Regions from separate parts of the Bacillus bruguierae genome, predicted to be linked through region 2. Evidence: riboswitches for the same ligand, from Rfam matches in the RefSeq annotation. Region 2 holds a riboswitch; each other region holds the start of a gene.

Region 1 (8,191 bases), on a different contig from region 2:
ATGATTGGCTCAGTTACAGTTATAATGGATGGCATTCGAGCTCTTCCAAAGTATATAACACTCATATGCGGAAATGTATCTGTCGGCGCAGGTATTGGTATCTATGTTTCATCACAGCTTGGGACTGCACCGCAAGAAGCATTTGTATTAACAATCTCGGAAAAAACAAAATGGTCCTTTCAAAAAACTGAAATTTCTCTAGCTTGTTTATTTCTAACTGCTAGTTTCATGCTAAATGGTCCTATTTATTTCGGCACCATTATTCTCTCTTTTACAACTGGCTGGCTCATTCAAACATTTATTCAAGTTGGTACAAAAGCATTACAAAGCTGTCGTACGCAAGAAGCCCATTGAAAGTTATATACTTTCAATGGGCTTTTGTTGTTCATATATAATATGAATCCCTTCGTTCACAACTTGAAGCTTTTCTACTACGCAATGGCTGAAAATCGATTGCAGCCATATCTTTACTTCTTCAGCACTTCCTTTTTTCACATAACAAAGCACAGTTGGCCCAGCGCCGCTTAAAGAAACACCATATAAATTTTGATGTTCTAATTCTTGAAGCTTTTGCAGTTCTGGTACGAGCTCTTTACGGTATGGTTCATGAAACATATCCTGTTTCATCATTTCACCCGCAAGCACCCAGTCCTCTTTACATAAAGCCGCTACAAGTACATTAGCAACACCGCTGCCGCGAATGCCGTCCATATACTGTAACGTACTCGGAAGCACGTCCCTCGAATGAACTGTTTTTAGTTCATATGAAGGAATAACCGCTACAAGTTCTATATCATAAATAGGTTGTGACAAAAATGAAATATCTTTTCCATCATATGTTCCTATCATAAGTCCGCCATATAACGCTGCTCCAACATTATCGATATGCCCTTCCATTTCCGTTGCAATCAATAGCTTTTCTCTTCTAGATAAATGTAATCCGCAAAGCTGATTCGCAAGTTCAATCCCCGCAATAATTGCCGAAGCACTACTTCCAAGTCCGCGCGCTAATGGAATATCACTGTCTAGATGAAGATGACAATAAGGAAGCTCCTTATCGTAACGAGCAGCTGCCTGGCGCGCTGTGTGAATGAGCAAATTCTTCTCATCTTTTGGAATCCCTTGAAGAATCGTTGTTTTTGCCGTACACTCCCAGCTAGAATGTGAACATACATCTACCGTTAAATATTTACTTACCGCAAGACCAATTGAATCAAAGCCTGGCCCAAGATTTGCCGTACTAGCTGGCACACGAATTGTAAACATAGGAGCCGCCTTCATCGAAGGACAGCTCCTTGAATATGCTCAAACACAATCTTTTCATCATTTGGCAACACAAGTGGCTGAATTTTTTTCGTATCAATTGCAATGTTAGGGTCCTTTAAACCATTTCCTGTTAAAACAGCAACAATACTACTTCCTGTTGTTATTTCTCCTGTTTGTACTTGCTTGTAAATTCCAGCAAGCGATGCACAAGAAGCAGGTTCCGCAAAAATTCCTTCATACTTAGCAAGCCATTCATATGCCTGAAGAATTTCTGCATCTGTTACCTCATCAATTTTCCCATTTGAGTCATGTGCAGCAGCGACGGCTTTATCCCAGCTTGCCGGATTCCCAATACGTATTGCAGTAGCAACTGTCTCCGGCGCCTCAATTTTATATCCACGCACAATCGCCGCCGATCCTTCCGCTTCGAAACCACGCATTTCTGGTAATCCTGTTCCATGCTTATCGTTATATTCTATAAAACCTTTCCAGTACGCTGTAATATTCCCCGCATTTCCAACTGGAATGGCTAAAATATCAGGCGCCTTTCCAAGTGCATCACAAACTTCAAATGCTGCTGTTTTTTGTCCTTCAATGCGATATGGATTTACTGAATTCACTAGGGTAATCGGCGCTGCATCGCTAAGCTTTCGTACCATCTGTAAAGCATGATCAAAGTTCCCATCAATACTAATAATTTCAGCCCCGTACATGACTGCCTGCGCTAACTTGCCGTAAGCGATTTTTCCATTTGGAATCAGAACAATGCAAGATAAACCTGCGCGCGCTGCATAAGCAGCTGCCGACGCAGATGTATTTCCTGTTGAAGCGCAAATAACCGTTTTGCTGCCAGCTTCTTTTGCTTTTGCTACAGCCATAACCATCCCGCGATCTTTAAAAGAACCCGTCGGGTTTGCACCTTCTACTTTCGCGTAAACAGAAACACCCCATTTTTCTGAAAGGTTCTCTAATAAAATCAGTGGTGTATTTCCTTCTGATAGTGAAAGCGACGGTGTTTGCTCAGTAATCGGTAAGTACTCTTTATAAGCAGCAAGTAATCCGTTCCACATTAGCGAGCATCTCCTTCAATACGGTAGTTTGCTTTCACACAATCTACTTCTTCATACGTCTCTAGTGTTTCTAGAATGTACGTATAATCTGCAAGGGATGCACGGTGTGTAACAATAACAATCTCAGCTGCTCCTTTCTTTTGTAATGGCATTTGAATAATCTTTTCAAAGCTTACGCCGCGTTCAGAGAATAGCGATGTAATTTTCGCAAACACCCCTACTTCATCCTTTACATGCAGGCGTAGAAACTTCTTCACGTAAATTTCGTCTTCTGCTTTTAATACTTTCTCATATTGCGGAGTTACTGCACTATTTCCTGTTACACCAAGGCGTACATTTTTCATAACCGCTACTAAATCAGATACAACAGCTGTTGCTGTTGGCAAACTTCCCGCACCTGGTCCGTAAAACATTGTTTCTCCTACCGCTTCACCATATACATATACTGCATTATATTCGTTTTGAACAGCTGCAAGCGGGTGTGTATTTGGTAACAATGTTGGTTCTACCGTTACCTCTAATTTTTCACCATCACGCTTAGCTACACCAATTAACTTAATTGTATAGCCTAGACTCTTACTATACGTAATGTCCTCCTCCGTAATAGATGTAATTCCTTTTACATTCACATCATGAAGTTCTACATTCGTAGAAAATCCAAGTGTCGCTAAGATTGTCATCTTTCGTGCCGCATCTAAACCTTCAACATCCGATGTTGGATCTGCTTCTGCAAATCCAAGCTGCTGCGCTTCATTTAACACGTCGTCATACGCTCTCCCTTCGTCAGACATTTTTGTCAAAATAAAATTTGTTGTTCCGTTCACAATGCCCATCATTTTTGTAATCCGATCAGAAGAAAGGCCCTCCACAATGCTTCGTAGAATTGGAATACCACCGGCTACACTTGCTTCATAAAACAAATCTGCTTGATTTTCTTTTGCTACAGTAAGAAGTTCTGCACCGTGAAGTGCCATTAAATCTTTATTTGCTGTGACAATGTGCTTACCGTTTTGCAGCGATTGTAAAATATATGCTTTTGCATCTTCTATACCGCCCATCACTTCAATCACAACATCAACATCTGGATTATTTATAATTTCATTGGGATTTTTCGTTAATAATGTAGGGGTTACTTGGACCTCTCGTTCTTTTTCTAAATTTTGTACCAATACTTTTGCCACTTTGACAGGACAACCGATTTGGTGCGCTAAACGATCTTGATGATCTTCAATAATGCGCACCACGCCGCTTCCTACAGTTCCAAGACCTAATAGGCCGACTTGAATTTCGTTCATAGTACTGTCCACCCCTCTAAAAATTGTATTTAGGTGCCATTATATAAGTTAAAATTACAAAAAACAATATATTTAGAACATTCTGAATAATAAAGATCGTTCTTTACAAAGAAAACGTTACCAAGTGTTATGCACACCTTCCTTTACAAAATATACGGGGTTTCCTGATACACATAGTAATTCAACCAATTTGAGAATAGTAAATTTCCATGGCTACGCCACTTTACTACTGGTTTTTCTAGAGGATCGTCATGTTTAAAATAGTTTTTGGGAATAGGAATATCCAGTCCTCTTTGCTGATCACGCTCGTATTCTTGCTTTAATGTCTCACAGCTGTATTCACTATGACCAAGAACAAAAATATGCTTTCCATCTTTATTCATAACGATATGCACACCGGCTTCTTCAGATGTCGCTAACAAATCAAGCTCCTCTACTTTTTGAATATCAGATGCACGGACTTCTGTATAACGAGAATGCGGTGCAAAAAAGCTTTCATCAAAACCGCGTAATAATTTCACATGCTCCTGCTGCACTTCATGCTCAAATACCCCAAACATCTTTTGCTCTAGCAAATATTTCGGAACGCCGTAGTGATAATACAATCCAGCTTGTGCCCCCCAGCAAATATGAAGCGTTGATGTAACATGTGTCTTCGAATAAGCCATAATTTTCTTCAGTTCTTCCCAATAATCTACCTCTTCGAAAGTAAGTGTTTCAACCGGAGCACCCGTAATGATGAGCCCGTCAAATTTTTCTCCTTCAATATCATGAAATGTCTTATAAAAGCTTGTTAAATGCTCCTGAGTTACATTTCTTGATGTATGGGACCCCATATGAAGTAAATGGACATCGAGTTGAAGCGGTGTATTTCCAATTAAACGAAGCAAATGCGTTTCTGTTTCTTGTTTTGTTGGCATTAAATTTAAAATAGCAATCTTCAAGGCACGAATATCTTGCGTTTCTGCTCGCTCTTTCGTCATCACAAAAATATTTTCATTTTGTAATACTTTACGAGCTGGTAAATCTTTATCAATGATGATCGGCATACTGTTTTCCTCCAGAAAGTGCTGCTTTTAAATCAGCAATAATATCCGCCGCATCTTCAATACCAACCGATAATCGAATTAAATCAGGCGTTACACCTGCTAAACGCTGCTGCTCTTCTGTAAGCTGACGATGCGTTGTGCTTGCAGGGTGAATGACACAAGTTCTTACATCTGCAACATGCGTCACCAATGTGGCAAGCTTCACATCTTTAATAAACTGTTTAGCAGATTCAAGACCTCCTTTTACTCCAAATGTCAAAACACCACTCGCACCTTTCGGTAAATATTTTTGCGCCAATGCATAATTTTCATTATTTTGAAGTCCAGGATAATTGACCCAATCAACGCGCTCATGCTGCGATAACCACTGTGCAACAGCTAATGCATTTTGACTATGTCGCTCCATACGAAGATGCAACGTTTCTAAGCCAATATTGCTCATGTACGCATTGAATGGGCTCATACAATTTCCATAGTCTCTTAATAACTGTACACGAGCTTTCACAATGTATGCTGCTTGCCCGAACTTTTTCACATAGTTCACACCATGATAGCTCGGATCTGGTTCAACAAATTCAGGAAATTTACTCCAATCGAAATTTCCCCCATCAATGACAATGCCGCCAAGTGAGCTTGCATGACCATCAATATATTTCGTTGTAGAATGAACAACAATGTTTGCACCATGTTCAAATGCATGACATAAATACGGTGTCGCTAACGTATTATCCACAATAAACGGTATTCCAAGCTCTTTTGCCGCATCAGAAAACTCTTTAAAATTCAGTACATTCATCGCAGGATTTCCAAGCGATTCCGCATACACAAGCTTTGTTTTCTCATTTGCGAGGGCAACAATTTTATCAGCAGATAGGTTTGGATTAAAGAACGTAACCTCAATCCCAAGCTTCTTAAGACTAACTGCAAATAAATTAAATGTACCGCCATATACTGTTGATGAGCAGAGCAAATGATCGCCGCTGTTACAAATATTTAATACCGCTAGCATAATCGCAGCTTGCCCTGATGCGGTTGCAACCGCACCAACACCGCCCTCTAACTCTGTCAACTTCTGCTCAAATGCCGCAAGTGTCGGGTTGCCAATACGCGTATAAATATATCCTTCTGCCTCCAAATTAAAGAGAGCTGCTAAATCATCAGAAGTGTCATATTTATACGTTGTACTTTGATAAAGCGGCAAAACACGCGGTTCACCATTTTTCGGCGTATAGCCACCTTGCACGCAAATCGTTCCTTTTCCCCATGATTCTCCCATTTCCCAAACTCCTTTCTTTTATATAAAATAAAAAACTGCTTCTTTCCTAAATAAGAAAGAAGCAGCTTAGATAAACGCTCGCCATGTAGCCTTTCTTATCTTTCAGGAAATACCTGCAGGATTTGGCACAATTCCGATTTACGGCTGTTGCCAAGGTTTCATAGGGCCCGTTCCCTCCACCTATTCTTGATAAGACTTATGCAATTACCGATGATTTTATAGAAACTATTTCCTCATGTCAATATATTTTTCTGAATATTTCCAAAGTATTTCATTAACTGTTTTATTCCCTCTACCGCTGAACTTTACCAAATAAAGAATATTCTGTAAAATTAAAAGTATGAATGATAACTCATTCATAAACCAATAGGAGGCGATAGATACATGAAAGTCGGAGAAATTTTAACTTTTGAAAAATCATTTACGAGAGAGGATGTAGAGCTATTTAGTAAAATTTCTGGTGATGCTGGTGAACATCATGTTGTTCCAGATGAACATGGACGCGTAATGGTACAAGGATTACTCGTTGCAACATTACCTACAAAAATTGGCGGCGATTTAAATTTTATTGCAAGAGATGTGGAGCTTACTTTCTTACGCCCAGTCTTTACCGGAGATACTGTTCGATGTGAAGTCACACTTATTCATCATGAAAAACAAGCAGATCGAATAATTGCTGTTTCAAAGGCAGAATGCTTTAATCAAAATGGTAAAAAAGTATTGGAAGGATCCTTCCAAGGAATTATTCGTCAATAATTTGAACTACCCCCACTTATCGGCCAATGCCTCTTGAAGTGGGGGATTTTTCATTCCTTACTGATAAAAAAACGCCCAATCAGGCTTTTGACTTCCCCACCTATCTTCTTTAGAAAAGTAGAATCGGCTCGTCCAGAATGTGAGGGGGATGGAGCTTCTGACGTAGATGTGTATTTTACCTCGTAGGAAGAAGCGAAGCCACCGAACATTCTAGCCACTGGAACTAGACAATGCCTTCTCTCTGAATCTTGAGGTGGGGGTCTTACTGCCCACAAATAGCGGGATAAATTTGAAAAAATACAGGAAATGTTCTATTTAAAGACCAAAAATACATTTAAAAAACCTTACTTACTATGTAAAATGAAAGAGTTATATTTAATTCATTAAGGTAACCTTGAAAATGCTATTTTTCACAACGCTACTTATACAAATGTTGCCACATCACTTATTATAAAGTGATATTTTTTCTTTATGGGGATTAAAAACTTAACTTAATAACTATGTTGCTGCACATTTTTCATATGAATTTCAAATAAAATTCATATAAATCCTTTAATATTAAACACTATAGGTAATTCTCTATCTTTTATATAAATTACTCTTCAGTAAGTCTTTTTACAAAAATGTAAAAAAGAGCTGTCATAACATATATAAGCATAATTATTCTCGTATCAGAATCTCTAAATTTTTCATAACAAGAATGTAACATAAAGGAGGCATAAAAATGACTATTAGAAGAGGCATGCATTCTTTACTTATCATGTACGGTATGTTTCTAGGTTCTATAGTTGGTGCTACAGTCTGGTTATTTTTAGTTACCACAAATGCTGGAATTCACTTTATTTGGGGATATTTACCCAAAGAATTTTCATTACCACCTTATTATACAATTTGTGTAACAATGATTGGCGGTGTTCTTGTCGGACTGTCACAAAAATACTTCGGTACATACCCGCGTTTAATGCCAGAAGTAATGGGCGAATATAAAAAAACAGGTAGAATTGAGTATAGTTTTGTACATAAATCTACGTTAACAGCTATTATTGTTTTAATATTTGGTGCAAGCTTAGGACCGGAAGCAGCACTTGTTGGAATTATCGGTGGACTTTGTACGTGGGTTGGAGATCGTTTTCATTTCGCTTTAAAAGGAATGAAGGGATTAACTGAAATTGGAATTGGTGCTACTTTAAGTGTTATTTTTAATGCGCCATTATTCGGTTATTTAGCTCCGAGTGAAAATGAGAATAAACCAATTGACGAAATTTCCAAAGGAAAAAAAACTATTGTATATCTCGCTACTACTTTTGCTGGTTTTTCTGTTTATTTATTACTTAGTAAGTTTGATAATCGAGGATCTTTTATTGTTGATTTTGGGAAAGGGTCTTTTTCACTTCAGGAATGGATTGCCTTTTTACCTCTGATTTGTATAGGAGCTGGTGTAGGCTATTTTTATTTCAAGATAGAATATATATTTGAAAA
Region 2 (8,191 bases):
CAAGCTGAATTAAACTTTTATCCAATTTTCTACTAATGACAATAATATTAGCTTCTTGTTGTAATAAAGGAGCTATCTTAAATGCCGCGACTCGTCCGCCACCAATGAAAACAACAAGTTTATTCTTTATTCGCACCGTTAATGGATACATATACATTCTCCCTTATCATTTCTTCTGTATGCTTAATGAGCATATCCTGAAACGCCTGATTTTTGCTTACATACGGACATAATACAATTTGAGAATGGTTATATTTCCGAACTGTTTTTTCAATTCTTTTCATTAACAATCCTGTGAATAAAAGATATGGAAGGATAACAATCGGAGCATTCGTTGTTTGAACAAGCTCATGCAGCTTCTCTTCAAATCGCGGCTTAGCTGCTGCTAAATAACATACTTCGACATGCTCTACTTCATCTGCCGCTTCAAACAATGACGCAATGGCCCTAACATCTCTTAACGTTCCCTCATCACTGCTCCCTCTTGCTACAAGTAAAAGAGTAACTCGTTTTCCAATGGATTTCATTCCGCTGCCATCTAAAATTGCAGTAACAAGTTTACGAGAAACACCAAATGGATTTCCATATGAAAAAGACACATAAGGATATTGATTTTGCAGTCGTCCTAACTCTTTAGGAATATCTATTTTTACATGAACTGCCGCTAATAAAAAGACAGGGACAATCACGATTTGATTTGCCCCTTTTTGTACACAAGCTGCAACTCCCTCAGCAATAGAAGGAGATGCTAATTCTAAAAAGCATACTTCCTGAATAGGAGCTGATATACGTTCCATACATGATGTAACAAAAGCAACCGCTTCTTCACACGCTTCCTGCATTCGACTGCCATGACAAATATAGAGTACCGCTTTCATGTTAAAGCACTCCGCTAAGTAGAGACGAATGTTCAAGCGTTTGTTCAAACCAATGAATTTTCTCGCGAAAGCGTACAACCTCCCCAATTATAATCATACTCGGATTTTGGATTCGCTCATCCTCTGCTACAGATACGATACTTCCTAATGTTCCTGTAATTGTACGCTGAGATACTGTTGTCCCCCACTCTATCATCGCCACTGGCGTATGTTCACTTTTCCCATATTTCAGAAGCTGTTCACATATATAAGGAAGATTACTTACCCCCATATAAACGGCAAGCGTGTCGACACCCTTCGCTAAGTTTTCCCACTTCACTTCCTCTTCTGCTCCTTCTTTCCGGTGCCCTGTTACAACTGCAAAACTTGTGCTAGCTTCGCGGTGTGTAACAGGAATCCCTGCATATGCAGAAGCTGCAATCCCAGCTGTAATACCTGGAACAACCTCAAACGGAATATTATGTTTCACCAATGCCTCCGCTTCTTCGCCGCCTCTTCCAAATACGAAAGGATCTCCGCCTTTTAAACGCGTCACAATCTTTCCTTTCTTTGCATACTTCACTAAAAAAGCATGAATCGTTTCTTGCTTCATCGTATGGTAGTTTGGAAGTTTCCCGCAGTAAATTAAATCCGCTTCTGGCTTTGCATAAGAAAGCAGTTCTTTATTCACAAGACGATCATATAAAATGACATCTGCTTGCCTAATACATTTTACGCCCTTCACAGAAATTAATTCTGGATCACCAGGCCCTGCACCAACAATGTACACTTTCCCCATACTTTCTCCTCATTTCTTCTATAAAGTGAAACTTCCATCAGCAGAACCTTTTCTACTAATGGAAGTTGACAATTTTCCGTCTTACTTCCTGTTGGCATTGATTAGACCGTTTCCTACTCATGCAATACAAACGCTGCTCCCTTTCGAATTTTCTTTTTCTCATATAAAGAAATTTCTTTCACTTCCGGCAAAGGTAAAAAATATTTTTCAAGTTCTACTTCAACGAGACGAAATGCTTGCTCTTCACTTTGCGCAACAACGACTACAGAAACAACACCATTTTCCAAAACAGCTTCAAAACGATATAAATCCATATTGTTCTCCCCCTACGATGCAATCACTTCTTCTAAAATCGTATCTAATACTGCTTGTAAATCCGTTATTCCAATACGACTAACAAATTCATAAAACGTTTCACTAGGGAGCTTATTCTCCTTAAAATATGTTAAAAATGCAGTAAGAACATGTGGCAAGTCTTCACCATCTATTTTCCCTTTTAGCTTTTCATTGTAAGCACCTCCGCCTAATAGCGTCCCGCCTACATAAATTTCAAACGCTTCAACCATCCCCTTTTCTTTCGTTTTCATTTTGATACCTTGCAAGCCGATATCAGCAATTTGTCGTTGGCCGCAAGAATTTGGACAACCGACCATATGAATACGAATTGGTACATCTAATACAAGCTTTGTATCTAAATAATCTGCAATATTACGTAATCTTTCTTTCGTCTCTACTAATGCTAAATTGCAATATTCAATTCCTGTACAAGAAACTGCATAACCGATAAATGACTTTGGCTTTGCAGAGATTACTTCCCATAATGGTTCTTGCAATAGTGCATCAATATTTTCTTGAGGCACATTCGGAATAATAAAGTTTTGTGAATTACACGTACGAATTTCACCATTTCCATACTGTTTTGCAATTCTAGCAATCTCATACATTTCTTCTGCATGTAGACGACCGACGGGTACATTGAAACCAATATAATATTGATTATCTTGCTTTTGCTTATGAACACCGTAAAAGTAACCAGCATTCCACCCCTTTAGAGCACTTTCTCCTCTCTCATATAAAGGTCCTGTATATTGTAATAACTGTTCTTTAAATTTTTCTGCTCCCCAATCTGCAACAAGAAATTTTAAGCGAGCAAAATGGCGCTTTTCACGATATCCAAAATCACGGAAAATCGTTGCAATAGCAATTGCTACCTCTTTCACTTGCTCTGGTAAAACAAATACATCTAATTCTTCCGCCAAATATGGACGCGCTGATAAACCGCCTCCCACTTTGACGTGAAAACCAATGACTGTCTCTCCATTAATTTCTTTCGTTGCAGGTGTAAATGCCACACAGTTAATCTCCGCATTTGCTGAATTGTACACATTTGAACTAATTGACATTTTAAATTTACGGGGTAGATTTGAAAATTCTTCATTGTGCTGAAAATATTCATATACCTCCCGCACAATTACTTGTGTATCAAACAATTCATTTTCATCAATTCCAGCGAGTGGATTGCCTGTAATATTACGTGTAATATCACCGCATGCCCCAGCTGTCGATAAACCTACTTTTTCTAATCGCTCGAAAATGTCTGGAATTTGCTCAATTTGTAGCCAATGAAACTGAATCGCTTGACGCGTTGTAATATCAAGTACATCACGGCCGTAATCTTCTGCAATAGAAGCGAGAGCCTCCACTTGTTCATTTGTTATAATTCCAGATGGGATATTCACACGCATCATAAAATATCCCGCTTCTTTTGGGCGCTGCAAATATAGTCCTGCCCACTTGAAAGAATCCCATTCTTCTTTCGGAATAGACGCAAATCCATGTTCAGCATAATACGGAATATCTTTAAAAATTTCTAAACCGTCTTTTTCTAATTTCTTTTTCTCTGTTGCATTTAATTTTTCATTGTTTGCCCACACTTTTTCATAACTCATCTGTTATCCTCCTTATATAAAGTGAAACTTTAATCAGTGGGGGGCTTTATCCCCCACCTATCTTCTTTAATCTTCTATTAATCTTGAGGTGGGGGTCTTACTGCCCTTTAATGCGGGATAAAGCTTCGTTTTTGCAAATAAGCAATAATTTGCTGTGCACATTCTTTGGTAGAATGGCGGTGTGTTTCCACAATAATCTCAGCTTGAATTGGCTCTTCATACGGAGAGTCGATTCCCGTAAATTGCTTAATCTCTCCGCTTCTTGCCTTTTTATACAACCCTTTTGGATCACGCTTTTCACATTCTTCAATCGGACACTTTACAAATACTTCAACAAACTCATCTTGTTCCACTATGTCACGTACTTGCTGACGATCTTCTCGAAATGGTGAAATAAATGCTGTTAGTACAATGCTCCCATTATCAACAAATAGTTTTGCCACTTCACCGATGCGCCGAATATTTTCTGTACGGTCCTCTTCGGAAAATCCTAAATCTTTATTTAGCCCATGACGAATATTATCTCCGTCTAATACATAATTACCGATATTCTTCTCAAATAATTTGCGAGCTACTGCATTGGCTACTGTGGACTTCCCAGAAGCTGATAAACCTGTAAACCATAGAACAAAACTATGATTCTTATTTTGTTTTCGGCGTTCTTCTTTTGAAACAGATGCTGCATGCCAAGTAATATTTGTTCCCATCTATTTTCTCCCCTTACTTTGTCACAACTTCTTTTTGCAAACCACGAATTAGGACCTCTACTACTTCTTTACGACTAAACGTACTTGGTGGTAGTTCTCCATTTCGTAAAAGTTCTCTTACCTTTGTGCCTGATAAAATGACATGCGCTTCTTTTCCATGTGGACATGTTTTTGTTGATGCCATCCCCTCACATTTCGCACAATAAAAACTATGTTCAAAAAAGAGAGGCGTAATCCCTAACTCTTCTACTGTAAAATCGTTGAAAATCTCCTGCGCTTCATACGTGCCATAATAATTTCCAACTCCAGCGTGATCACGACCAACAATAAAATGCGTACATCCAAAGTTTTTTCTGACAAGTGCGTGAAAAATTGCTTCACGCGGCCCTGCGTATCGCATTGCCGCTGGAAATACCGCTAAAAAGACACGGTTATTTGGATAGTAGTTTTCAAGAAGTACTTCGTAACTTTCCATGCGAACATCAGCTGGAATATCATCTGACTTCGTTTCACCAACGAGCGGATTTAAAAATAAGCCATCAACTATTTCAAGAGCTGCTTTTTGAATATATTCATGTGCCCGATGAACCGGATTTCTTGTCTGAAAGCCAACGATTGTTTTCCAGCCACGCCGTTGAAACTCTGCTCGCGTTTCACTTGGATCTAAATAATAAGCGGCAAATTTTTCTTTTTCAATTCGTTTCACAAGCGTAATTGGCCCTCCTACATATACATTAGGACGATCATATAATTTCTTAACACCCGGATGTTTGTCTTCTACCGTTTTATAGACAAGGAATGCCTCTTTTTCTTTGTTAGGCGTGTACATCTCTTCAACTTGAATCACACCATAAGTCACCCCATCTTTTACGAGCCTAACTTCTTCTCCTTCTTGTAATTCTTTCGCTTTTTCTTCTGTTATAGGCAATGTAATTGGAATACTCCATACCTCTCCATCTGTTAATCTCATTTCCTCCACTACTGACACATAGTCACTTTCCCCTAAAAAACCAGTAAGCGGGCTATATCCACCGGTAGCAATAAGTTCTAAATCACTTAATGCAATTGTGTCTAACTCAATTTCCTTTACAATATGTGCAGTTTCATATGTTGTATCAATTCGATTCACCAATGTTTTTGTTTCACTCATTCTCTTCTTCTCCCTTTTTATCAGCCTTTATTGATAATGAAGACCACATTCCGTTTTTGTCTTTCCAACCCACCGTCCATCTCTCAAATCGCCGCCTTCTTGCACCTGTACTGTGCATGTTTCACATCCGATGCTTGGATACCCAATATCATGAAGTGGATTGTATGGTAAATTATGCTTGTATACGTAACGCCACACTTCTTTCCAAGTCCAATGAATAAGTGGACAAATTTTAACAGATTGAAAACGATGATCTTGATTAACAAACTGCGTATTTTTTCGCGTTTCAGACTGCTCTCTTCTCAAACCAGATATCCATGCTTTCCTACCTGTTAGCACTTCTTCTAACGGCTTAATCTTTCTTAATTGACAACAAAGGTTTGGGTTATGTTCCCATAATTTATCGCCATGCTCTTTTGCCTGTTCTTCAAGTGTAAGTTTTGGTTGCTTTTCAATAATATTCAACTTAGGAAATCGTTCTCGTACTTTTTTAATTAAATCGTACGTTTCTTGAAAATGAACATTTGTATCTAAAAATACAACCTTTGCAGATGGATTTACTTGGTTAATTAAATGCAATAATACCATTCCTTCTATCCCAAAGCTGCATGCATACACAATATCCTGCCTATAATGTTCATAGGCCCAGCGCACCGCTGCTAAAGCACCTTTCGTTTCATCATCTTCTGAAAATGAAACAAAATGATCTTTCCATGTTTCATACGTTAACATCGCCCTACCTCCTTCATAAAGTGAAACTTTAATCAGTGGGGATTTTGTTCATCCCCCACTGATTATTAGTTGAACCAATCGGGCTTTTACGGGCAGTTTATCTCCCACCTAACTTCTTAAGAAAAGCGGAAGTGGCTCGTTCAGAATGTGAGGGGGATGGAGCTTCTGACGTAGAGGGTTTTTTTACCTCGTAGGAAGAAGCGAAGCCACCGAACATTCTAGCCACTGGAGCTGGACAATACTTTCGCTGAATTTTGAGGTGGGAGTATTACTGCCCACGAATAGCGGGATAAAACTCATACAAAAAGGCGGCCTTAATCTAATAAAAATAGATTAAAGCCGCCTCTAGTTTTTCTAGTCAGCATGCTTATTTCAAACGTACTTTTTCACTTTTTTCAAGCTGAATCACTTTACCATCTTGTACAACAATTGTAATTGAACCATATTTCATATCAGTAAGCATCGCTTGAATCTTACTTGCTACTTCTTCAAATTGTCCGCGTATCCCCACGAACAGCCCCCCTTTTTTTTCATAAAAAAAACCTTTCCCATTTCGAAAAGACTGTTCCGGTAACGTATCTACCTTATCTTCCAAAATGGATTCCATTTTGCTGGAAGTAGCACCTTACTTTTATAAAGTAGGTTGCCGGGCTTCTTTGGGCCAGTTCCCTCCGCCGCTCTTGATAAGAATGTAATTATATCCGTATTTTATCACAATTCTGAATTTTTTCAATCCTAGTTTTCCGATAAAATTTATATTTTTTAAAAGAAGAAGGAGTTATTCACCTAAAAACTCCTTCTTCAACTAAACAAGAACGTATTTATCCCGCTATTCGTGGGCAGTAAGATCCCCAGCCTCAAGATTGAGGGAGCCACTTCCGCTTTTCTAAAGAAGATAGGTGAGGGATCACTGCTGGCATGTGCAAGGTTGGGTAGGCTTTCCATCAGTGGGGGATGCCCCCCCACACTGATGGAAGTTTCACTTTACACAAATTCCTTTACACGTATGCGATCGTTCCCGATAATATTTTCATACGATTCCCTCTCAACAACAACATGAGATTTTCCATTTTCCGCAAACACAACTGCTGGTCGACGGATCCGATTGTAATTATTCGCCATCGAATAACCATATGCCCCTGTACAAGAGATAGCCAAGAGATCACAAGAAACAACTTTAGGGAGCGCTACATCCCAAATGAGCATATCCCCGCTTTCACAACACTTCCCTGCGATTGAAACAACCTCTTCGGCAGATTCATTCGCTCGGTTTGCTAGCAATGCTTCGTAACGAGCTCCGTAAAGTGCTGGTCGAAGGTTATCTGTCATTCCTCCATCAACTGATACATATTTACGAATGCCTGGAATATCTTTAATCGCTCCCACTGTGTACAAAGTTGTTCCTGCATCACCAACAATACTACGACCTGGTTCTACCCAAATTTCTGGAAGTGGATATCCACATGCTATAAACTGCTCGCGCACCGCATCTGTCACAGCTTGCACATATTCACCAAGAGCAAGCGGTGTATCTCCTTCCGTATAACGAATTCCAAAACCACCGCCTACATTTAATACAGAAGCTACGTAATCCATTTCTTTTCTCACTACTTCTAAAAATTTGTGAAGCACTTCAATTGCACGAACAAATCCTGCTGTCTCAAAAATTTGCGATCCAATATGAGAATGAATTCCCAGCACATGGTAATTTGATTTTTCTAATGCACGTTTCATTGCTTGTAATGCATGCCCCGTTGAAATACCAAAGCCAAACTTGGAATCATCTTGACCTGTTGTAATATATTCATGGGTATGCGCTTCTACTCCTGGAGTCACACGAAGCAGAACGCTTGCAACTTTCCCGTATTCTTCTGCCAAATCATGCAATACTTCTAGTTCCAAAAAATTGTCTACAACGAAACATCCGATGTTAGCTTCTAGTGCCATTCTCATCTCTTCTTCTGTTTTATTATTACCATGGAAATGGATACGATCAG
Region 3 (8,191 bases), on a different contig from region 2:
ATTCTGTTTCCCCCTCAAAATTATCAATAACACACATTACAAAAGACAGAAAATTCTAACTCAATAATACCACACAGAATATACGTTCTCAATCTGAATTAACTTATTTTTACATAAGCATAACGATGGACTACTAGACAATTCAGAAAAAAACAGATATAGTTAGCTAGGTAACTAATTAGAAAGGGCAAAAATATGGACGAAAAACAACACTTTTTTCACACTGTCAGCCAAACCGCTCGGAAATTTTCCAAGAGATTCAATGAACGTGTTTCCCCAACTGGTTTATACAGTGCGCAGTGGGCTGTAATCTTCAGACTAAATCAAACTGGATCTTGCACGCAAACAGAATTATGTCAATACTTAAACGTTGAGTCACCAACAATGACTCGTACTTTAAAGCGTATGGAATTAATGGGATGGATTGCTCGAACAGAGGGAACAGATCGACGCGAGAAGCTCATTTCTTTATCAGAAACAGCAATCGCAATGATACCGAATTGGCAAGAAGAAGTAGACTCATTTGAGAAAAAGACATTGCAAGATATTAGCGAGGAAGAGCTTCGCCTTGCTTTTCACGTACTACAAAAAGTAATTCGTAATCTTGATTAAAAATTGGAGGGATGACTATGGAAAGTCAAAAGCTTTGGACGAAAGACTTCATTGGAACATGTTTGAGTAGTCTATTTCTCTTTTTAACATTTTATATGCTGATCACAACCTTGCCTGTATATGTTATTGACGGATTAAAAGGAAGGCCTGAAGAAATGGGTCTTGTCGCAACAGTGTTTCTTATTTCCTCTGTAATCTGCCGACCATTTACAGGTAAATGGCTTGATGATTTAGGAAGGAAGAAAATTTTATTCATCTCCCTTTCGTTATTTTTAGCTGCAACAGTCATGTACTTCGGTACGCAAAGCTTATTTTTACTGCTTGCTCTTCGCTTCTTTCATGGTATCGGATTTGGAATGGCAACAACAGCTACTGGTACAATCGTAACAGATGTAGCACCGCCCCACAGGCGCGGTGAAGCACTTGGTTATTATGGAGTGTTTATGAGCTTACCGATGGTTATCGGTCCTTTTTTAGGTTTAACGATTATTTCTAAATTCTCATTTACAGGTTTATTTATCATTTGTTCTATATTTTCTATACTTGCTTTTCTATGTGGACTATTAGTAAATATCCCTAACGAAAAAACAACTGTCAACAGCGAAAAGAAACAGATGCAATGGAAAGATTTAATTGAGCCTTCCACAATTCCAATTGCTCTCACAGGTTGCGTACTTTCCTTTTCCTATAGCGGTATTCTTTCATTTATTCCCGTTTATGCAAAAGAGCTTGGTATGGCTGATATTGCAAGTTATTTCTTTGTTGTATACGCAGTTGTAGTTGTTATTTCCAGACCATTTTCAGGAAAAATATTCGATCGGTTCGGAGAAAATGTTCTCATTTATCCATCTATTATTATCTTTATGATTGGAATGTTTGTTTTAAGCCAAGCACAAACGCCATTTTGGTTACTTGCTGCTGGCGTACTTATTGGCTTTGGATATGGAACTCTAATTCCAAGCTTCCAAACAATTGCAGTTAGTGTCGCACCAAATCACAGGCGCGGATCTGCAACAGCCACTTATTTCTCATTCTTCGATACAGGGATTGGTATTGGCTCTTTCGTACTAGGAATTATCGCAGCACATTCAAGTTATCATCATATGTATTTTATTTCTTCGATTATCGTTGCATTTACATTACTGATTTACTATTTTCTTCATGGACATAAACAAAAGTTCCAAAAGCAAACAACACAAGAAAAATTATCTGCTTAATACTATAAGAGAGAGTAAACTTCTACGTTTACTCTCCTTTTTTTTGCTTCTTTATAAGCTTATCTCTTATAATAAAATGAGAAGGAGGCTTATTATGAGATTTAAAAAATCCTCGCTTATTTTAATCATTTTAATTTTTGTATGTATATTGACTGGTATGGGATTTACATTATTCAATCCAAATAAAAGTTTTTCTTCAAGACAAACAGCAACGAAAAACAACTGGTTACAAGATCCGTATCTTCGCTGGTCATATTCACATATGCGCGAATTTACTTTAACAAAGATTGTCGCTAAAAATCCAAATTACATATCATCAATCCGGGCTAATTTGCAAAATCTAGATAATCTACAAATTACAGATGAAAATGACCATAATACAACGGTTCAGCAACTATTAGAAAAACATAAAACAGATGCTTTCATTGTTTTGCATGATGGAAAGCTTGTGTACGAACGGTACTTTCATGGATATAAAGAAAACGAACCACACGGTATGGCATCGGTAGCAAAAGTATTTACAGGGTTGCTCGTTAATACCCTCATTGAAGAAGGAAAGCTACAACCTAACGCAACTGCAGAAACTTATGTAAAAGAATTAAAAGGAACACCATTTGGAATAGCAACAATTCAACAACTATTAGATATGCAAGTTTCAGTAGAATATCCAACTCATGGTTTCAAACAAGCTGGATTAGAAAATCAAGATGCACAATTATATTTAGCAAGCAACATTCTTCCTCGCAGTAAAAACTATGATGGACCGGTAACAATTTATGACATGTTGCTAGAAGCAAATGAAACCGCTGCTCCAGGAGAAACATTTTCATATAATAATGGTTCTGCTGAAACACTCGCATGGATTATTCGTACTGTAACAGGAAAATCACTCGCAGATCTAATAAGCGAACGTATTTGGTCGCCGATTGGCGCAGAAGAAAATGCTTATTACGTTGTTGACGAAACAGGAGTGGAACAGGCAAGTGCAGGATTAAATACCACCGCTCGAGACATGGCAAGATTCGGGAAGATGATTATAGACAATGGCGTATATGACGGGAAACAAATTATTTCTTCTTCTATTATTGAAGAAATTAAGCATATACAAAAATACGAACTCCCAGTTGGTGATGGTGAGGGATATTCTTACCATAATCAATGGTGGATCTCCCATAACGAGCACGAAGCATTCGAAGTATTTGGCAGTTATGGACAAAGATTATATATCGATCCAACTGCACATATGGTTATCGTTCATTTTTCTTCCAATGCTAATCATAATGGAGAAATACACTCCGCATATGGAAATATGTATTTACAAATCGCGAATCACTTACAGAAAGAGCCCTCTAATTAAGTTAAAATTTTCAAAGTTTTTGTTACGAAAAGAGCTGTCTCATGACAGCTCTTTCTCTATAATTGAAATTACATATTTCCATTGTTCTTCTGAAAAACATAAAGGTTTTAACTGAAATACCATTGAACAGATCTCTTCTATATAATGAACATTTTCCTGTAAAAATTCCCATCGGAGCAACTTAGGTATATGCAAATCTGCAACTTGTTCACTTTGTTCTACTAAAATGTCTACCTCTCTCTTACAAATACCTCTTATAAGATACTCTTCTCGAACTTCTTGTTTGACTTTAGAAAATTGCTTGCTATTCTCCTTTATACCAAATAAACAATCAAGATAAGAACAAAACAAATCATCATCTCTTTTACATACATTCGCAATTTTGTAGATCAGTTCCCTATTTTTCATAATCTTATTACCTTTTTATATATCTTTTGCAGCCATTTCTCTCTTTTTTCTCGTTTACTATTTTTCACTTGTTTCAAAATTGCACCGTTGAAACTATAAGGCTTTGGATGTGCATATACAATTAATATGTTCATTGTAAACAACACCTTCCTTTAATTCCCTTTTGACTTTTTCTATACTCACATGCTATTCTAATACATGTCGAAGGGCAAGCCCCTTTTACAAAGCAACAGACACCTATTCGGCGATGGTGTCTTTTTTATTTGTTAGCCGAGAACGCCCATCTTTCGGGGCACATTTAATTTTTGAACACTACACACTCAGCACCATTTCCTTTTAAAAAGACTGCATAGCACAGTCTTTTTAACTACATAACACTTATCAAATAAAAGTAATTTTCAAACAAATATTACTATAAAAAAGGGAGAATAACTCCCTCTATATTATTTTACCGTGTAGTAAATACCTTTATCATCTATATATTTGTATGGCTCTGCTAAAGTAATTTTCCCATCCAACTTTAACTCATCTAGCAGTCGTAGTAAGTAAAATTGCTGCAGCATCTTCTTCGCAAATTTCCCTTTATGTTCAGTAGCGATATGTTGTTGAATATCCAATAATGTAATCGGCTCTTCCTTTTCTTCCATATATTTATAAATTGCATTACGTAGTGTAATATATTTTTCAAGCGTCATAGTCCACCTACTCCTTTCTTCTCGTTGCCCATCTTTCATTATCGGTTTTTTTACAATAAAAAAACCTCTTCGATAAGAAGAAGTAGATCATATCTCTTCCTTCTTATCTTTCAGAACAAAACTGTTCTGCTGGAATTAGCACCTGCATCGCGGTTGCTGGGTTTCATCGGGCCAGTCCCTCCACCTCTCTGGATAAGAAAATATTCACTTTATCTCTTACTATAATGAGTGTAATTCAAAAAGTCAATTCTTATAAGAATAATCAGGATTTATTTTTTAGAATGCTATGATATTTTCTTTCGTTTTGCTCATACTACAAATGTATACGCCCAAAGGAGGTGTGCACTCATGCAAAAAAATGCACGCGGTCACGTTCAAGATTCTTGTCAAGCTTTACACGAAGCAAAGAACTGTTTACAAAATGCCTTACAAACAGTAGAGAAATCAGATAATCGTCAACGGATTGAACAATCTTTGCAAGCTGTTCAACATGCACTGCAACAATGTGATAGTACAGCGGAAGTTTTGGCTCAGGAATAAAAAATCTACACCAAAAAAGTAAGCACGTATGAATCATGCTTACTTTTTAACTCATGAACTTACTATCAGCCCTTTAATTGAAATAATACTGTAGTAGCAATGAAAAAATAAACTGAATTGACGATTTCCCACACACCAACCTTTAAAATAGTTACTTTTTTACCATACAACACAATCGCACGAATGCAACTTGGAATAAACGCAATGACAAACCAAGGAGACACAATGAACGTACCAACTACAAGTACTAAATGATATCCCCATGAAATCCACCGATATATTGGATTTTTCTTTTCTCGAATCATCGTTTTCACATAGAACGTACTTCCCATAAAGTATAAAAATGAAACAAGTGCAATCAGCCATGCTGTTTCATCAATTGTTTTCATTGTGAAATAATAACTGATCATGCCACCAATACAAAAAACGATAATAGCACTAACGTCATTCAGTAATGCTCGTTCATTCTTTTGACGAGCAAAATAAATGTTTATAAAAAATAATGGAATCATATATATTGCAAAAAAGAGAATTCTCCACTCGTATGTAAGGGAAATTACACCGAACAAAATAGCAAGACTAAAATATATGAGCGCCCAGTGTAAATAGCGCTTTTGTCGCCTTTGTTTCATATACATTAGAAAGGGATATGTTGCTAAATAGACAAATAACCATGCTAAAAAAAGTGGTATGTGTTGCCATGTTGCTTTGCCAATGAAAGCACTCAGCAAAAACGGAATTAGAAGCATCGCCCATGCACCATGTTGCTTCGGAATTACTGGTTTTATCATATAAACACCTCAAAATCGAAAATGATTTTCAATATTCATTATATATAATTTCATTCTTCGACTTTTTATGAAAATGTGTCTATAATTGAACAATTCCAGTTACAACAACACACTGTAATCCTTTTACATCGTAAAAATTTTTCTTAAATCTTTTTATTCTCTAACTCCTTCTCCCATTCACTTAAATAAGGTACATACCCAAGCTCGTTTGGTTCATCAAATAATAGAGAAATGAATTCCAGCTTGTTCCCATCACAATCGAGAAAATACACACTTGCTGCTGGCATCCAACTTTGGACAATAGGCTCTTCATTCCCTTTTTCTTGGCTTCCAATTACCTCTAATCCTCTTTCTTCTAGCCAAATTTTAGAACACTTTAAAAACTCTAAGTCTACTCCAAAAGCAAAATGTTTAAGCTGAATAGAAGCATCTTTTGACTTTTCCCATAACCCTAGCATTTGGTGTCTATCCTCTCCTATCCAAAAAAAGGCTACTTTCCTTTCAATTGATTTTCTTGCTAGCTTTAATCCTAGTTTATTTTTGTAAAAATCAATTGCCCTTTCTAAATCACTTACCTGTAAATGTGTTTCATATATATTCCTTATCATGTTTTTCATCCCCTTTTTAGTAATAATGCGGTACAATATAACGATGATTAGGAAGACTTTTCCCTCTGTACTAATTCATTTCACTTTGTCGCTATCAGTATATAAAAATATAATCTTTCCAACATCCCTCTGTAGTATCTACTTTTATCTATCAACGCCATACCATAGTATGAAAGATTGTAAGTTTCTAAATAAAAAAGACACCTCCTACAAGATGTAAGAAGTGTCTCAAAAGGCAAACGAATATGTAAGTCGCGATCCTACTGTATATATGTATGCCTTACCAAAAGAACTTATTCACTATTTACGTAAGAAAGCGTGTATGGTATATCCTTATTCTAATATGCCATACTTCTTCTTAAAGCGTGTCAATATTTTAAGCCAAGATGTACTAAACATCCAAAGAAACAGGACATTAGAAAGTGCATGGGCAAGATCAAAGTAAAAGCTTGTAATGTATGCTTTTATAAAAGTATCCCATGTTAATTCCTTCAAAAAGCCAATAAGGAACCATACATTCATAATCCAGTTAAACGCAAATCCTGCGATAAAGCCAAAGAGAACTCTACCCCATAATGTTTTCATCATCCACGTATGCCGCAATAGTCCTGCAAAAAATCCCATCATACCCCAGCAAAACATTTGCCACGGCGTCCAAGGTCCTTGTCCTAAAAATATATTAGAAACAAGTGCAGCTGTTGCACCGATAAGAAAACCTGTCTCACTGCCAAATACAATTGCTGATACGATAATGACAAACGACGTTGGTTGTACACTTGGAATGATGGAAAACGGAACACGGCTAATCGCAGCAATTGCCGCTAGGACAGCTACAAGTACAATTTCACGTGAAACAAACGCTTTTTTCTCAAAACGTACATAAAATGGCAGCATAATCACAATTAAAAAGAATAGACTGCACCATATATAGTATTGATCCGTCACAAAAGACGTAAATAAAAGTGTACTGATCAATACGAACAAAACGGCTAAAACGATACAAGCATATCTTTTGGACACGCCTCAAACACATCCTCCCACGTTAAAGCATACGGCAATTGTTTACGAATAAACCGATTAATAGACGTTGTATAAAAAAAGTTCTCACTAAAAAAGCGCGCCGGTGTTTCTTCCATAATAATTTTCCCATCAAATAACATAATACAGTTATCCACATATTTTGCTGCGAATTCAATATCATGCGTCGCCATAACAATTGTCGTTCCTTCTCTTTGTAATTGTTGAAACAACTTGCCCAGTTCTTCTTTCTTCCCTGGATCTAGTCCCTTTGTCGGTTCATCTAATACTAAGAGATTTGGCTTTGATAATAATACTGTACAAAGAGCAATTAATTGCTGTTCCCCGCCGCTGCAATCATGCGGATGGCGATTACGAATATGAAAGATTGAAAACTTCCGAAGCATTTCTTCTACTTTTTCATTTGCTTCCCTTTTATATAGTTCTTCTGCACGGCTAAGCAACTCGTCCCAAACGGTATCATGCGTAAAATGATAGTAAGGATACTGCGATACATAACCGATTTTTTTAAAGCGTTCTTTCGCTTCTACCTTATGAATAGGCTTTCCTTCCCAAACTACTTTTCCTCTGCGACATTTTTGCACTCCTGCTAGAAGCGTTAATAGCGTTGATTTTCCAGTGCCATTTTTTCCAACAAGCGCTGTCCATTGCCCTTGTTTAACATCCAACGTCAAATCCTGTAAAATGAACGGTCCATTCTTTTCATATTGAAATGAAACATGTTTTGCTTGTAGTATTACATCCCTTTTTTCTATATGCTGTAATGGTATGTCACACCGAAACTCATTTAAAATAGAACGAATTTGTTTCTGTGCATCACGAACGGTAAACGGAACATGTTCAGCCTTCCACTCTAAAAACAACCGTGGAATTTGCGGAATATATGGGCGGAATGCTTCTATTTTCCACATTTCTGGTATCACTT
Region 4 (8,191 bases), on a different contig from region 2:
TGTTCTATATTTTTTTCAACATCACCAAAAGTAATATTCATTTGAACACAAGCAATTTTCATTACTTTCTTCCTTCTTCCTTTTTATTTTTTCCTTTACAAAAAGTTGGAAAAATTATATTATTTGTCACTATAATTGTACCAATTTTCAAAAGAGGTGGAAAGTATGAAACATTTTCAAACTTCCGAGATATTAACATCATTACCAACACAATTTTTTGCTTCTCTTGTCACAAAAGTAAATGGAGTAATGCAAGCTGGTCATGATGTTATTAACTTAGGACAAGGAAATCCAGATCAGCCAACACCAACACACATCGTAACAGCATTACAACGGGCAGCAGAACACCCTATTCACCATAAATATCCACCATTTCGAGGACATGAAAATTTAAAAGAGGCTGTCGCTACATTTTATGAGCGTGAATACGGTGTACAATTAAACCCACAAACAGAAGTAGCTATTCTATTTGGTGGGAAAGCTGGCTTAGTTGAATTACCACTTTGTTTTACGAATCCAGGTGATACAATCCTTGTTCCTGATCCAGGCTATCCAGATTATTTATCAGGCGTAGCCTTAGCAAAAGCAAAGATTGCTACAATGCCACTGCTAGCAAAAAATCAATTTTTACCTGATTATACAAAGATTGATGCACAAACTGCTAAACAAGCAAAATTAATGTTTTTAAACTATCCAAACAATCCGACCGGAGCCGTTGCAACAACAAAATTCTTTGAGGAAACTATATCGTTTGCGAACGAGCATAACATTTTAGTCTGTCATGACTTCGCGTATGGTGCCATCGGCTTTGATGCTAAAAAACCGCTTAGTTTCTTACAAGTCGATGGAGCAAAAGATGTTGGCATTGAGATTTATACGTTATCAAAAACATATAATATGGCAGGGTGGCGCATTGCATTTGCTGTTGGAAATGAAAGTGTCATTGAAACGATTAACTTATTACAAGATCATATGTATGTTAGTATTTTTGGTGCCGTACAAGAAGCTGCTTGTGAAGCGTTATTAAAACCGCAAACTTGTGTCGATGAGCTCGTAGAACGCTATGAATCTCGCAGAAATGCTTTCATTACTGCTTGTCGCTCTATTGGCTGGAATGTCGCCTCACCAAATGGTTCTTTTTTTGCATGGCTTCCCGTTCCAGATGGCTATACGTCAGAGCAATTTGCTGATGTACTATTAAACCAAGCACATGTCGCCGTCGCCCCAGGTATCGGTTTTGGCAAACACGGGGAAGGTTATATTCGCGTTGGCTTATTACATTCAGAGGAACGTCTTCAAGAAGCAGTTCATAGAATTGCTAAATTAAAAATTTTCAAAAAACCATTGACAACGTAAAAATTCTCTGTCAAAATTCAGTTATCAAAAATTTTAAACATTTCCAAATACTTCTTATCAAGAGCTGGTGGAGGGACGAGCCCGATGAAACCCGGCAACCGATCTACTTTATGTAGGCACGGTGCTAATTCTCGCAGCATTATGCTGACAGATAAGGAGCTGGTTGTAAAAAAACCTCTCCTTAGCTGAGAGGTTTTTTTATTCAACTAGGAGGTTATGAAAATGAGCGGAATAACAGCAACATACTTCATTCATGATGATTCTCATAATTTAAGTCAAAAAGCAGAGCAAATTGCTCTCGGTTTAACAGTTGGTTCGTGGACACACTTACCCCACTTATTACAAAAACAATTAAAACGACATAAAGGTTCAGTCGTTAGCGTAGAAAAATTAGAAGATGATGAAAAAACAAACATATATCTTGATAAAAAAGTCACACGCGGACTTATTAAAATTCATTATCCGTCCGCTAACTTCAGCACCGATTTACCAGCAATTTTTACAACTGTTTTTGGAAAATTATCTTTGGACGGAGAAATTAAATTACTTGATTTAACATTTTCTGATGATATCAAAAAGAACTTTTCTGGCCCAAAATTTGGTATCGATGAAATACGAAACAATTTGAATGTTCACAATCGCCCTCTTCTCATGAGTATTTTCAAAGGAATGATCGGTCGGAATATCGGTTATTTAAAAACACAACTTCGCGATCAAGCAAGAGGCGGTGTTGACATTGTAAAAGATGATGAAATTTTATTTGATAATCCGTTAACACCACTATCAGAACGCATTCACGCTGGAAAAGAAGTTTTGCAATCTGTTTATGAAACATACGGTCATAAAACGTTATATGCCGTTAATCTCTCAGGACGGACTTATGATTTAAAGGAAAAGGCAAAACAAGCCGCTTCTGCTGGAGCTGATTTATTACTTTTCAACGTATTCGCATATGGACTTGATGTGTTGCAAGCATTAGCGGAAGATGATGATATTTCTATCCCAATTATGGCACATCCAGCAGTAAGCGGAACTTACATAGCATCTAAATTATATGGATTTTCTTCTTCTCTATTACTTGGCAAGCTTCTTCGCTATGCTGGTGCAGATTTCTCACTATTTCCATCACCGTATGGAAATGTCGCTTTAAAGCAAGAAGATGCACTTTATTTAGCAAAAACACTTACAGATGAAAACGAACCATTTAACCGAAGCTTTCCTGTTCCATCTGCTGGCATTCACCCGGGACTTGTTCCGCTCCTCATTCGTGACTTTGGTCAGCAATGTGTTATTAATGCTGGTGGCGGTATTCACGGACACCCCTCTGGTGCACTGGGAGGCGGAAAAGCATTTTGCTCAGCTATCAATGCAGCGCTAACAAACACGCCGCTTCATGAGGTTGATGATTCTTATTTACAAGCCGCTTTACGTTTATGGGGCGATCCATCTAAAGAGGTGAAAGCATGAGCATTCAAATTTTTTGTGACTTCGATGGCACAATTACAAATAACGATAATATTGTTGCCATTATGCAAAAGTTTGCCCCACCAGAAGCTGAAACCATTAAACAACAAATTTTATCACAAGAACTTTCTATTCAAGAAGGTGTAGGAAAACTTTTTTCTCTATTACCCACAAGTTTACAAGATAAAATTACAGATTTTATAAAAGAAACCGCAGACATTCGTACCGGCTTTACAGAATTTGTACAGTTTTTGCGAGAAAACAATATCTCACTTTATATCATTTCTGGAGGAATGGACTTTTTTGTTTACCCTCTTCTCGAAGGACTTGTTGATTTTGAACAAATTTACTGTAATACAACTGATTTTTCCAATGAAACAATTCGAGTAAATTGGCCGCATTCGTGCGATGAACATTGTGAAAATGAATGTGGTCTTTGTAAATCGGCACTTATTCGTAATTTAAGTTCACAAAGCGATTTTAAAATTGTAATCGGTGATTCTATTACAGATTTGCAGGCAGCAAAACTTGCTGACAAAGTGTTTGCTCGTGACTTTTTGATTACAAAATGTATAGAACATAACATTTCTTATATACCATTTGAAACATTTCATGATATACAAAACGAAATAGAGAAATTGTTAGGGGTGATGAAGTGAAACAACTCTTTCATCAATGGCAGGAACTGAGTGAACTGAAAAAAGAATTAACCGACCGAAACTGGTTTCCAGCAACAAGCGGTAATATTTCAATAAAAGTGAGTGATAACCCTCTTACCTTTCTCATTACAGCAAGCGGAAGAGATAAAACAAAAACAACGCCGGACGACTTTTTGTTAGTTGATCAAAACGGCAATCCTGTTTTAGAAACTGATTTACGCCCTTCAGCCGAAACATTGCTGCACACTCACATTTATAACCTTACAAAGGCTGCATGTGTCTTGCACATTCATACAACCGATAATAATGTCATTACAAATATATATGATAAAAAGGTTGTACTCTGTAATCAAGAAATTATTAAAGCACTTAACATTTGGGAAGAAGGAGCTTCTATTCAAATTCCCATTATCGAAAATTATGCGCATATTCCCACTTTAGGTAAGGAATTCCGTAAGCATATTCATAAAGATGAAGGAGCTGTTTTAATTCGAAATCACGGTATTACCGTATGGGGAAAAGATCGCTTTGATGCAAAAAAAAGATTAGAAGCATACGAGTTTCTCTTCCAGTTCCATATTAAACTTTTATCAATTAAAGGAGGCGTTCAACATGGCGCAAATTCGTATTCATGAAATTAACACACGTATTGAAAAAGAAATAGACGTACAACAGTTTTTACAAAATGAAGATGTTTTGTATGAAAAATGGAATATTACAAAACTTCCTGTTTATTTACAAGAAAACTATGTATTAACTGATGAAAATAAGAACGAAATTTTAGAAGTGTTTGCTCTAGAAATTACTGATATTTCTAAGCGCCGTGGATATCAAGCAAACGATGTTATTTCACTTTCTAGTGCAACACCTAATCTAGATGAATTGTTAGTAAACTTTAAACAAGAACACCATCATACTGATGATGAAGTTCGCTTTATCGTTAGCGGACATGGCATTTTTACCATCCAAGGAAAAAATGGCCGGTTCTTTGATGTTGAACTTAAACCAGGAGATTTAATTTCGGTACCTAAAAATACGAGACATTATTTTTCCCTTCAAAACGACCGTCAAGTTGTGGCAATACGTATTTTTGTAACAACTGAAGGTTGGGTTCCTATTTATCCCGCATTAACGGGCAGTAAGACCCCCACCTCTAGATTGGGAGAGAAGCAAAGAAGATAGGTGGGGGGATAACTGCCCATAAAAGCCCGATTGGTTCAACTAACCATCAGTGGGGGATGAAAAAAACCCCCACTGATGGAAGTTTCACTTTATTAAGGTAGCATGTTGAATAAAGGGAATTGGTTCCCCTTTTCCTTTCCTTTATTCACTCTACATATATACATCCTCCTATGGGCAGGTTTATCTCCTTTTATGAGATAAACCTTCTTTTTGTTGAATATTTTTTTACAATTTTATGAACATTTTATGAATTTTTTCTGAAAATTCTGTTTAAACTATGTTATAATACAAATAATAGAAAAACAGAACGAAATTGTAAAAAGGAGGAAGGGAATACATGGAGTTAATTTTAGCAATTCTTTTTGGTGTCGTTTGCGGGTCTATACCTGCTGTTGTGGGTGCTATTATGGATGAGTTAGAAATTGGTATGATTGGCTTCGTCGCATCTACTGTAAGCGCTTTATTTTTCAGTTTATATGGTGCAATTCCTGTTGGTATACTGTTTGCATTATATATATTACGTCACGCTCGCACAAAACGATTTACTCGAAACAGAATGGCTGAAGTAATTCCCTTTCCAATTGAAAAAGCACGCCGAGCAACAAGCCTTTCCTAAATAAAAAAGTCCTCATATGAGGACTTTTTTATTTATTCTCTTTTAAAAATTGAAACAACTCCTGTAAATGAAGTGCATCGTCTCCGTAGCTAACCGAAACATAAAATTTTCCGTCTACTTCTGCATTCATATATAAATCAATGAGATTACGCTCATACTTTAGCGCTAAATAGAATTCCATTTCTTCTAGCATTTCTTTCGTTGTTCGAATAACATAACGACCTGTTGCATCTCTGCCATATTCAAATACCGGTTCAAAGTTATACTTCTTTTTAAACGCAGCCATTTGCTTATCATTAATGACAATCGTTTCTGTACACTGTACTGTGCGAATGATATTATCGAATTTTTCTAAACTCATACAATCACTCCTTTATGTACTGTTTATACAATGCTTGTGTTCCGCTATTTTCTTCACCATCTTGCATTAATTGCTCATATAATTCCCTTGCAAGAGTTAGGCCAGGTGCAGATAATCCAAGCTCTTCTGCTTCTTCTAAAGCAATGTTCATATCTTTCATAAAGTGTTTCACGTAAAATCCTGGTTCAAAATCACCTTGTAACATACGAGGTGCTAAATTACTTAATGACCAGCTGCCTGCTGCACCAGTAGAAATACTTTGTAACACTTTTTCTGGATCTAATCCCGCCTTTTTTGCATAAGCAAGTGCTTCACATACACCAAGCATATTAGATGCAATAGCAATTTGATTGCACATTTTTGTATGCTGACCGCTACCTGCTTTTCCTTGCAACATAATATTTTTACCTAACAGTTCGAATAATGGTAAACATGCTTTATATACTTCTTCGTCTCCACCAATCATGATTGCAAGACGCCCTTCTTTTGCTCCAATATCTCCGCCCGATACAGGGGCATCTAATACATAAATCCCCTTACTCTTTCCTTCTTCGTAAATACGTTTCGCCAAAGTTGGTGTTGATGTTGTAAAGTCGATCGTAATCGTTCCTTGTTTTGCGTGAGTAAGAATTCCATTTGCACCTAAGTATACTTCCTCTACATCATGCGGATATCCAACCATAGTCATTACGACATCTACTGTTTTTGCAATTTCCTTTGGAGAATCACACCAATGTGCACCTTCTTCAATTAAATCTGCTGTTTTTTCTTTTGTACGATTATATACGTACACCATATAACCTGCCTTTAGTAAATGACGCACCATACTCTTTCCCATAACACCAGTACCAACAAAACCAATGGAAGTTGGTGGTAATAACTGCTTCATCTTCTCATCTCCTCTTTTTCTAATAAATCACTTACAAGTTTGCGAAATTCAGTATTAAACTCATCATTAATTCCATTTTGCACATTTGAAAATACAATGACAAATAATTGTTTATCCCAATTAAAGTTATTAAATGTATTCCATCCCGAAAGTACGCCATGATTGTGATAATAATCTGGATATATATAAAAGCTAAATGCGTATTTTCTTTCTGGAGATGGTGTTAACATTAATTTTAAACTTTCAGGCGAAATAAGTTTACCTGCCATAATTGCTTCGTCTAGTTTTTTCATATCATTTACTGTTGTATACATCTCACCGCATCCATATAACCAATTCATGATTAAGTTCGGGGCTAATACAAGCTCATTCTCTTTCTTTTTATATCCTTTTGAAAAATTTGTATCTCCTTCCGGTGCCTCTCCCATACCTGACTCTGTCATTCCTACTGGAATAAAGATATGCTCTCTAACGTATTGTGCTATAGATTGTCCCGAGCTTTTTTCTACAATATAAGCTAGCAACATATAATTATAATCTGTATATAACCAGCCATGTCCCGGTTGAAAAGTAGTTGGTTGTTGTCCAAGCCACGTTACTAAATTAAGTCGAGATGCCGCATTAACTTTCCCTTTCCCGTGTTCAGGAAGTCCTGATGTATGCGTTAATAAATGATATAATGTAATATTTTTATTAGCAGGAAAAGACGGAATATACGTATGCACATTGTCCTGTATATTTAACTTTCCTTGTTCTTGCAACTGTAAAATCGACACAGCAATTGTCGTTTTTGTAATAGAACCAATCCGATATTTTGTTTGCGATGTATTTTCAATTTGTTTTTGTACATCCGCATAGCCATACCCTTTATCTAATATTGTTCGACCTTTATCTGAAACAAGGACTGATCCATTAAATTGTTTATCTTTTAGATACTGATCTAATTTTTGGGTAACAGCAGTATAATCAATTTCTTTTTCTTTTTCTTCTTCTTTTTCTTTTTCTTTCGTTGTATTAGCAGGGGCAGTTGTTTTTATTGATTGAGCTTCTTTTTTAGCAGGTACTTTAAAAAAGAAATAGCTCCCCACTAATAAAATAGAAAGTAAAAAAATAATTATACTCCATAACGTCTTCATTTCTAAAAATCCTCCATCGCATCTTAAATATTAACTCTCCCCCCCTTTTCCATTATCCGTCAATAAAAAAAAATCGCAACAATTTGTTGCGAAAAATATTACATTTTTTCTTTTCGATATAAACACACTTGATTTTTCCCCTTCTTCTTCGCTTCATATAGTGCAACATCTGCTCGATGCATTAACATTTCTTTTGTAATTCCATTTTCAAATGCAGCAACACCGAAGCTTGCCGTGATCTTTGAAATTCCAGAAAATTTTTTCGTTTCAATAAAAAATCGGAGTGCTTCTGCAATTTGAAATGCTTCTTTTTCTGTTGTTTGAGATAAAAAAATAATAAATTCCTCTCCACCCCACCGTGCAAAAACATGATGCGTCTGTAATTTTGCTGTTACAAGTTCCGCCAATTGTACCAATGCTAAATCTCCAAAATCATGACCATATGTGTCATTTACTTTTTTGAAATCATCTAAATCAAATAAAACAAGAGCAAACGATTGATTCATTCGTATAGCAGTTTCCCAACCT

Evidence for each region. A riboswitch is a leader RNA that binds a small molecule or an ion and turns the genes downstream of it on or off. The one in region 2 is predicted to bind S-adenosylmethionine.
Region 1: linked by a shared signal. The riboswitch ahead of WAZ07_RS06715 (bifunctional O-acetylhomoserine aminocarboxypropyltransferase/cysteine synthase) and the one ahead of WAZ07_RS04985 (YezD family protein) in region 2 are both predicted to bind S-adenosylmethionine.
Region 3: linked by a shared signal. The riboswitch ahead of WAZ07_RS14610 (hypothetical protein) and the one ahead of WAZ07_RS04985 (YezD family protein) in region 2 are both predicted to bind S-adenosylmethionine.
Region 4: linked by a shared signal. The riboswitch ahead of mtnW (2,3-diketo-5-methylthiopentyl-1-phosphate enolase) and the one ahead of WAZ07_RS04985 (YezD family protein) in region 2 are both predicted to bind S-adenosylmethionine.

The regions. Positions count from the first base shown of each region.
Region 1 is NZ_JBAWSX010000003.1:7,002-15,192, reverse strand. Features, by position in the region: gene WAZ07_RS06740 (YczE/YyaS/YitT family protein) at 1-354, shown strand, start outside; gene thrB (homoserine kinase) at 358-1,281, opposite strand; gene thrC (threonine synthase) at 1,278-2,336, opposite strand; gene WAZ07_RS06725 (homoserine dehydrogenase) at 2,336-3,631, opposite strand; gene metA (homoserine O-acetyltransferase MetA) at 3,775-4,680, opposite strand; gene WAZ07_RS06715 (bifunctional O-acetylhomoserine aminocarboxypropyltransferase/cysteine synthase) at 4,664-5,956, opposite strand; SAM riboswitch class I at 6,049-6,152, opposite strand; gene WAZ07_RS06710 (hotdog family protein) at 6,341-6,712, shown strand; gene WAZ07_RS06705 (chloride channel protein) at 7,437-8,191, shown strand, end outside.
Region 2 is NZ_JBAWSX010000002.1:162,366-170,556, reverse strand. Features, by position in the region: gene WAZ07_RS05025 (NAD(P)-binding protein) at 1-151, opposite strand, end outside; gene WAZ07_RS05020 (sirohydrochlorin chelatase) at 120-878, opposite strand; gene cobA (uroporphyrinogen-III C-methyltransferase) at 880-1,656, opposite strand; gene WAZ07_RS05010 (DUF3906 family protein) at 1,770-1,970, opposite strand; gene WAZ07_RS05005 (nitrite/sulfite reductase) at 1,983-3,605, opposite strand; gene cysC (adenylyl-sulfate kinase) at 3,713-4,312, opposite strand; gene sat (sulfate adenylyltransferase) at 4,326-5,462, opposite strand; gene WAZ07_RS04990 (phosphoadenylyl-sulfate reductase) at 5,490-6,194, opposite strand; gene WAZ07_RS04985 (YezD family protein) at 6,562-6,705, opposite strand; SAM riboswitch class I at 6,776-6,884, opposite strand; gene lysA (diaminopimelate decarboxylase) at 7,179-8,191, opposite strand, start outside.
Region 3 is NZ_JBAWSX010000008.1:78,191-86,381, forward strand. Features, by position in the region: gene phaZ (intracellular short-chain-length polyhydroxyalkanoate depolymerase) at 1-2, opposite strand, end outside; gene WAZ07_RS14585 (MarR family winged helix-turn-helix transcriptional regulator) at 196-612, shown strand; gene WAZ07_RS14590 (MFS transporter) at 630-1,829, shown strand; gene WAZ07_RS14595 (serine hydrolase domain-containing protein) at 1,924-3,186, shown strand; gene WAZ07_RS14600 (group-specific protein) at 3,226-3,594, opposite strand; gene WAZ07_RS14605 (hypothetical protein) at 3,591-3,728, opposite strand; gene WAZ07_RS14610 (hypothetical protein) at 4,038-4,289, opposite strand; SAM riboswitch class I at 4,390-4,488, opposite strand; gene WAZ07_RS14615 (hypothetical protein) at 4,638-4,829, shown strand; gene WAZ07_RS14620 (YwiC-like family protein) at 4,895-5,617, opposite strand; gene WAZ07_RS14625 (VOC family protein) at 5,764-6,228, opposite strand; gene WAZ07_RS14630 (ECF transporter S component) at 6,562-7,248, opposite strand; gene WAZ07_RS14635 (ABC transporter ATP-binding protein) at 7,218-8,191, opposite strand, start outside.
Region 4 is NZ_JBAWSX010000011.1:156,659-164,849, forward strand. Features, by position in the region: gene WAZ07_RS17965 (carbon-nitrogen family hydrolase) at 1-62, opposite strand, end outside; gene WAZ07_RS17970 (pyridoxal phosphate-dependent aminotransferase) at 166-1,356, shown strand; SAM riboswitch class I at 1,408-1,514, shown strand; gene mtnW (2,3-diketo-5-methylthiopentyl-1-phosphate enolase) at 1,579-2,823, shown strand; gene WAZ07_RS17980 (2-hydroxy-3-keto-5-methylthiopentenyl-1-phosphate phosphatase) at 2,820-3,479, shown strand; gene WAZ07_RS17985 (methylthioribulose 1-phosphate dehydratase) at 3,476-4,114, shown strand; gene WAZ07_RS17990 (1,2-dihydroxy-3-keto-5-methylthiopentene dioxygenase) at 4,092-4,661, shown strand; gene WAZ07_RS17995 (hypothetical protein) at 4,999-5,277, shown strand; gene WAZ07_RS18000 (DUF3909 family protein) at 5,306-5,638, opposite strand; gene WAZ07_RS18005 (NAD(P)-dependent oxidoreductase) at 5,643-6,527, opposite strand; gene WAZ07_RS18010 (serine hydrolase domain-containing protein) at 6,524-7,663, opposite strand; gene WAZ07_RS18015 (GGDEF domain-containing protein) at 7,762-8,191, opposite strand, start outside.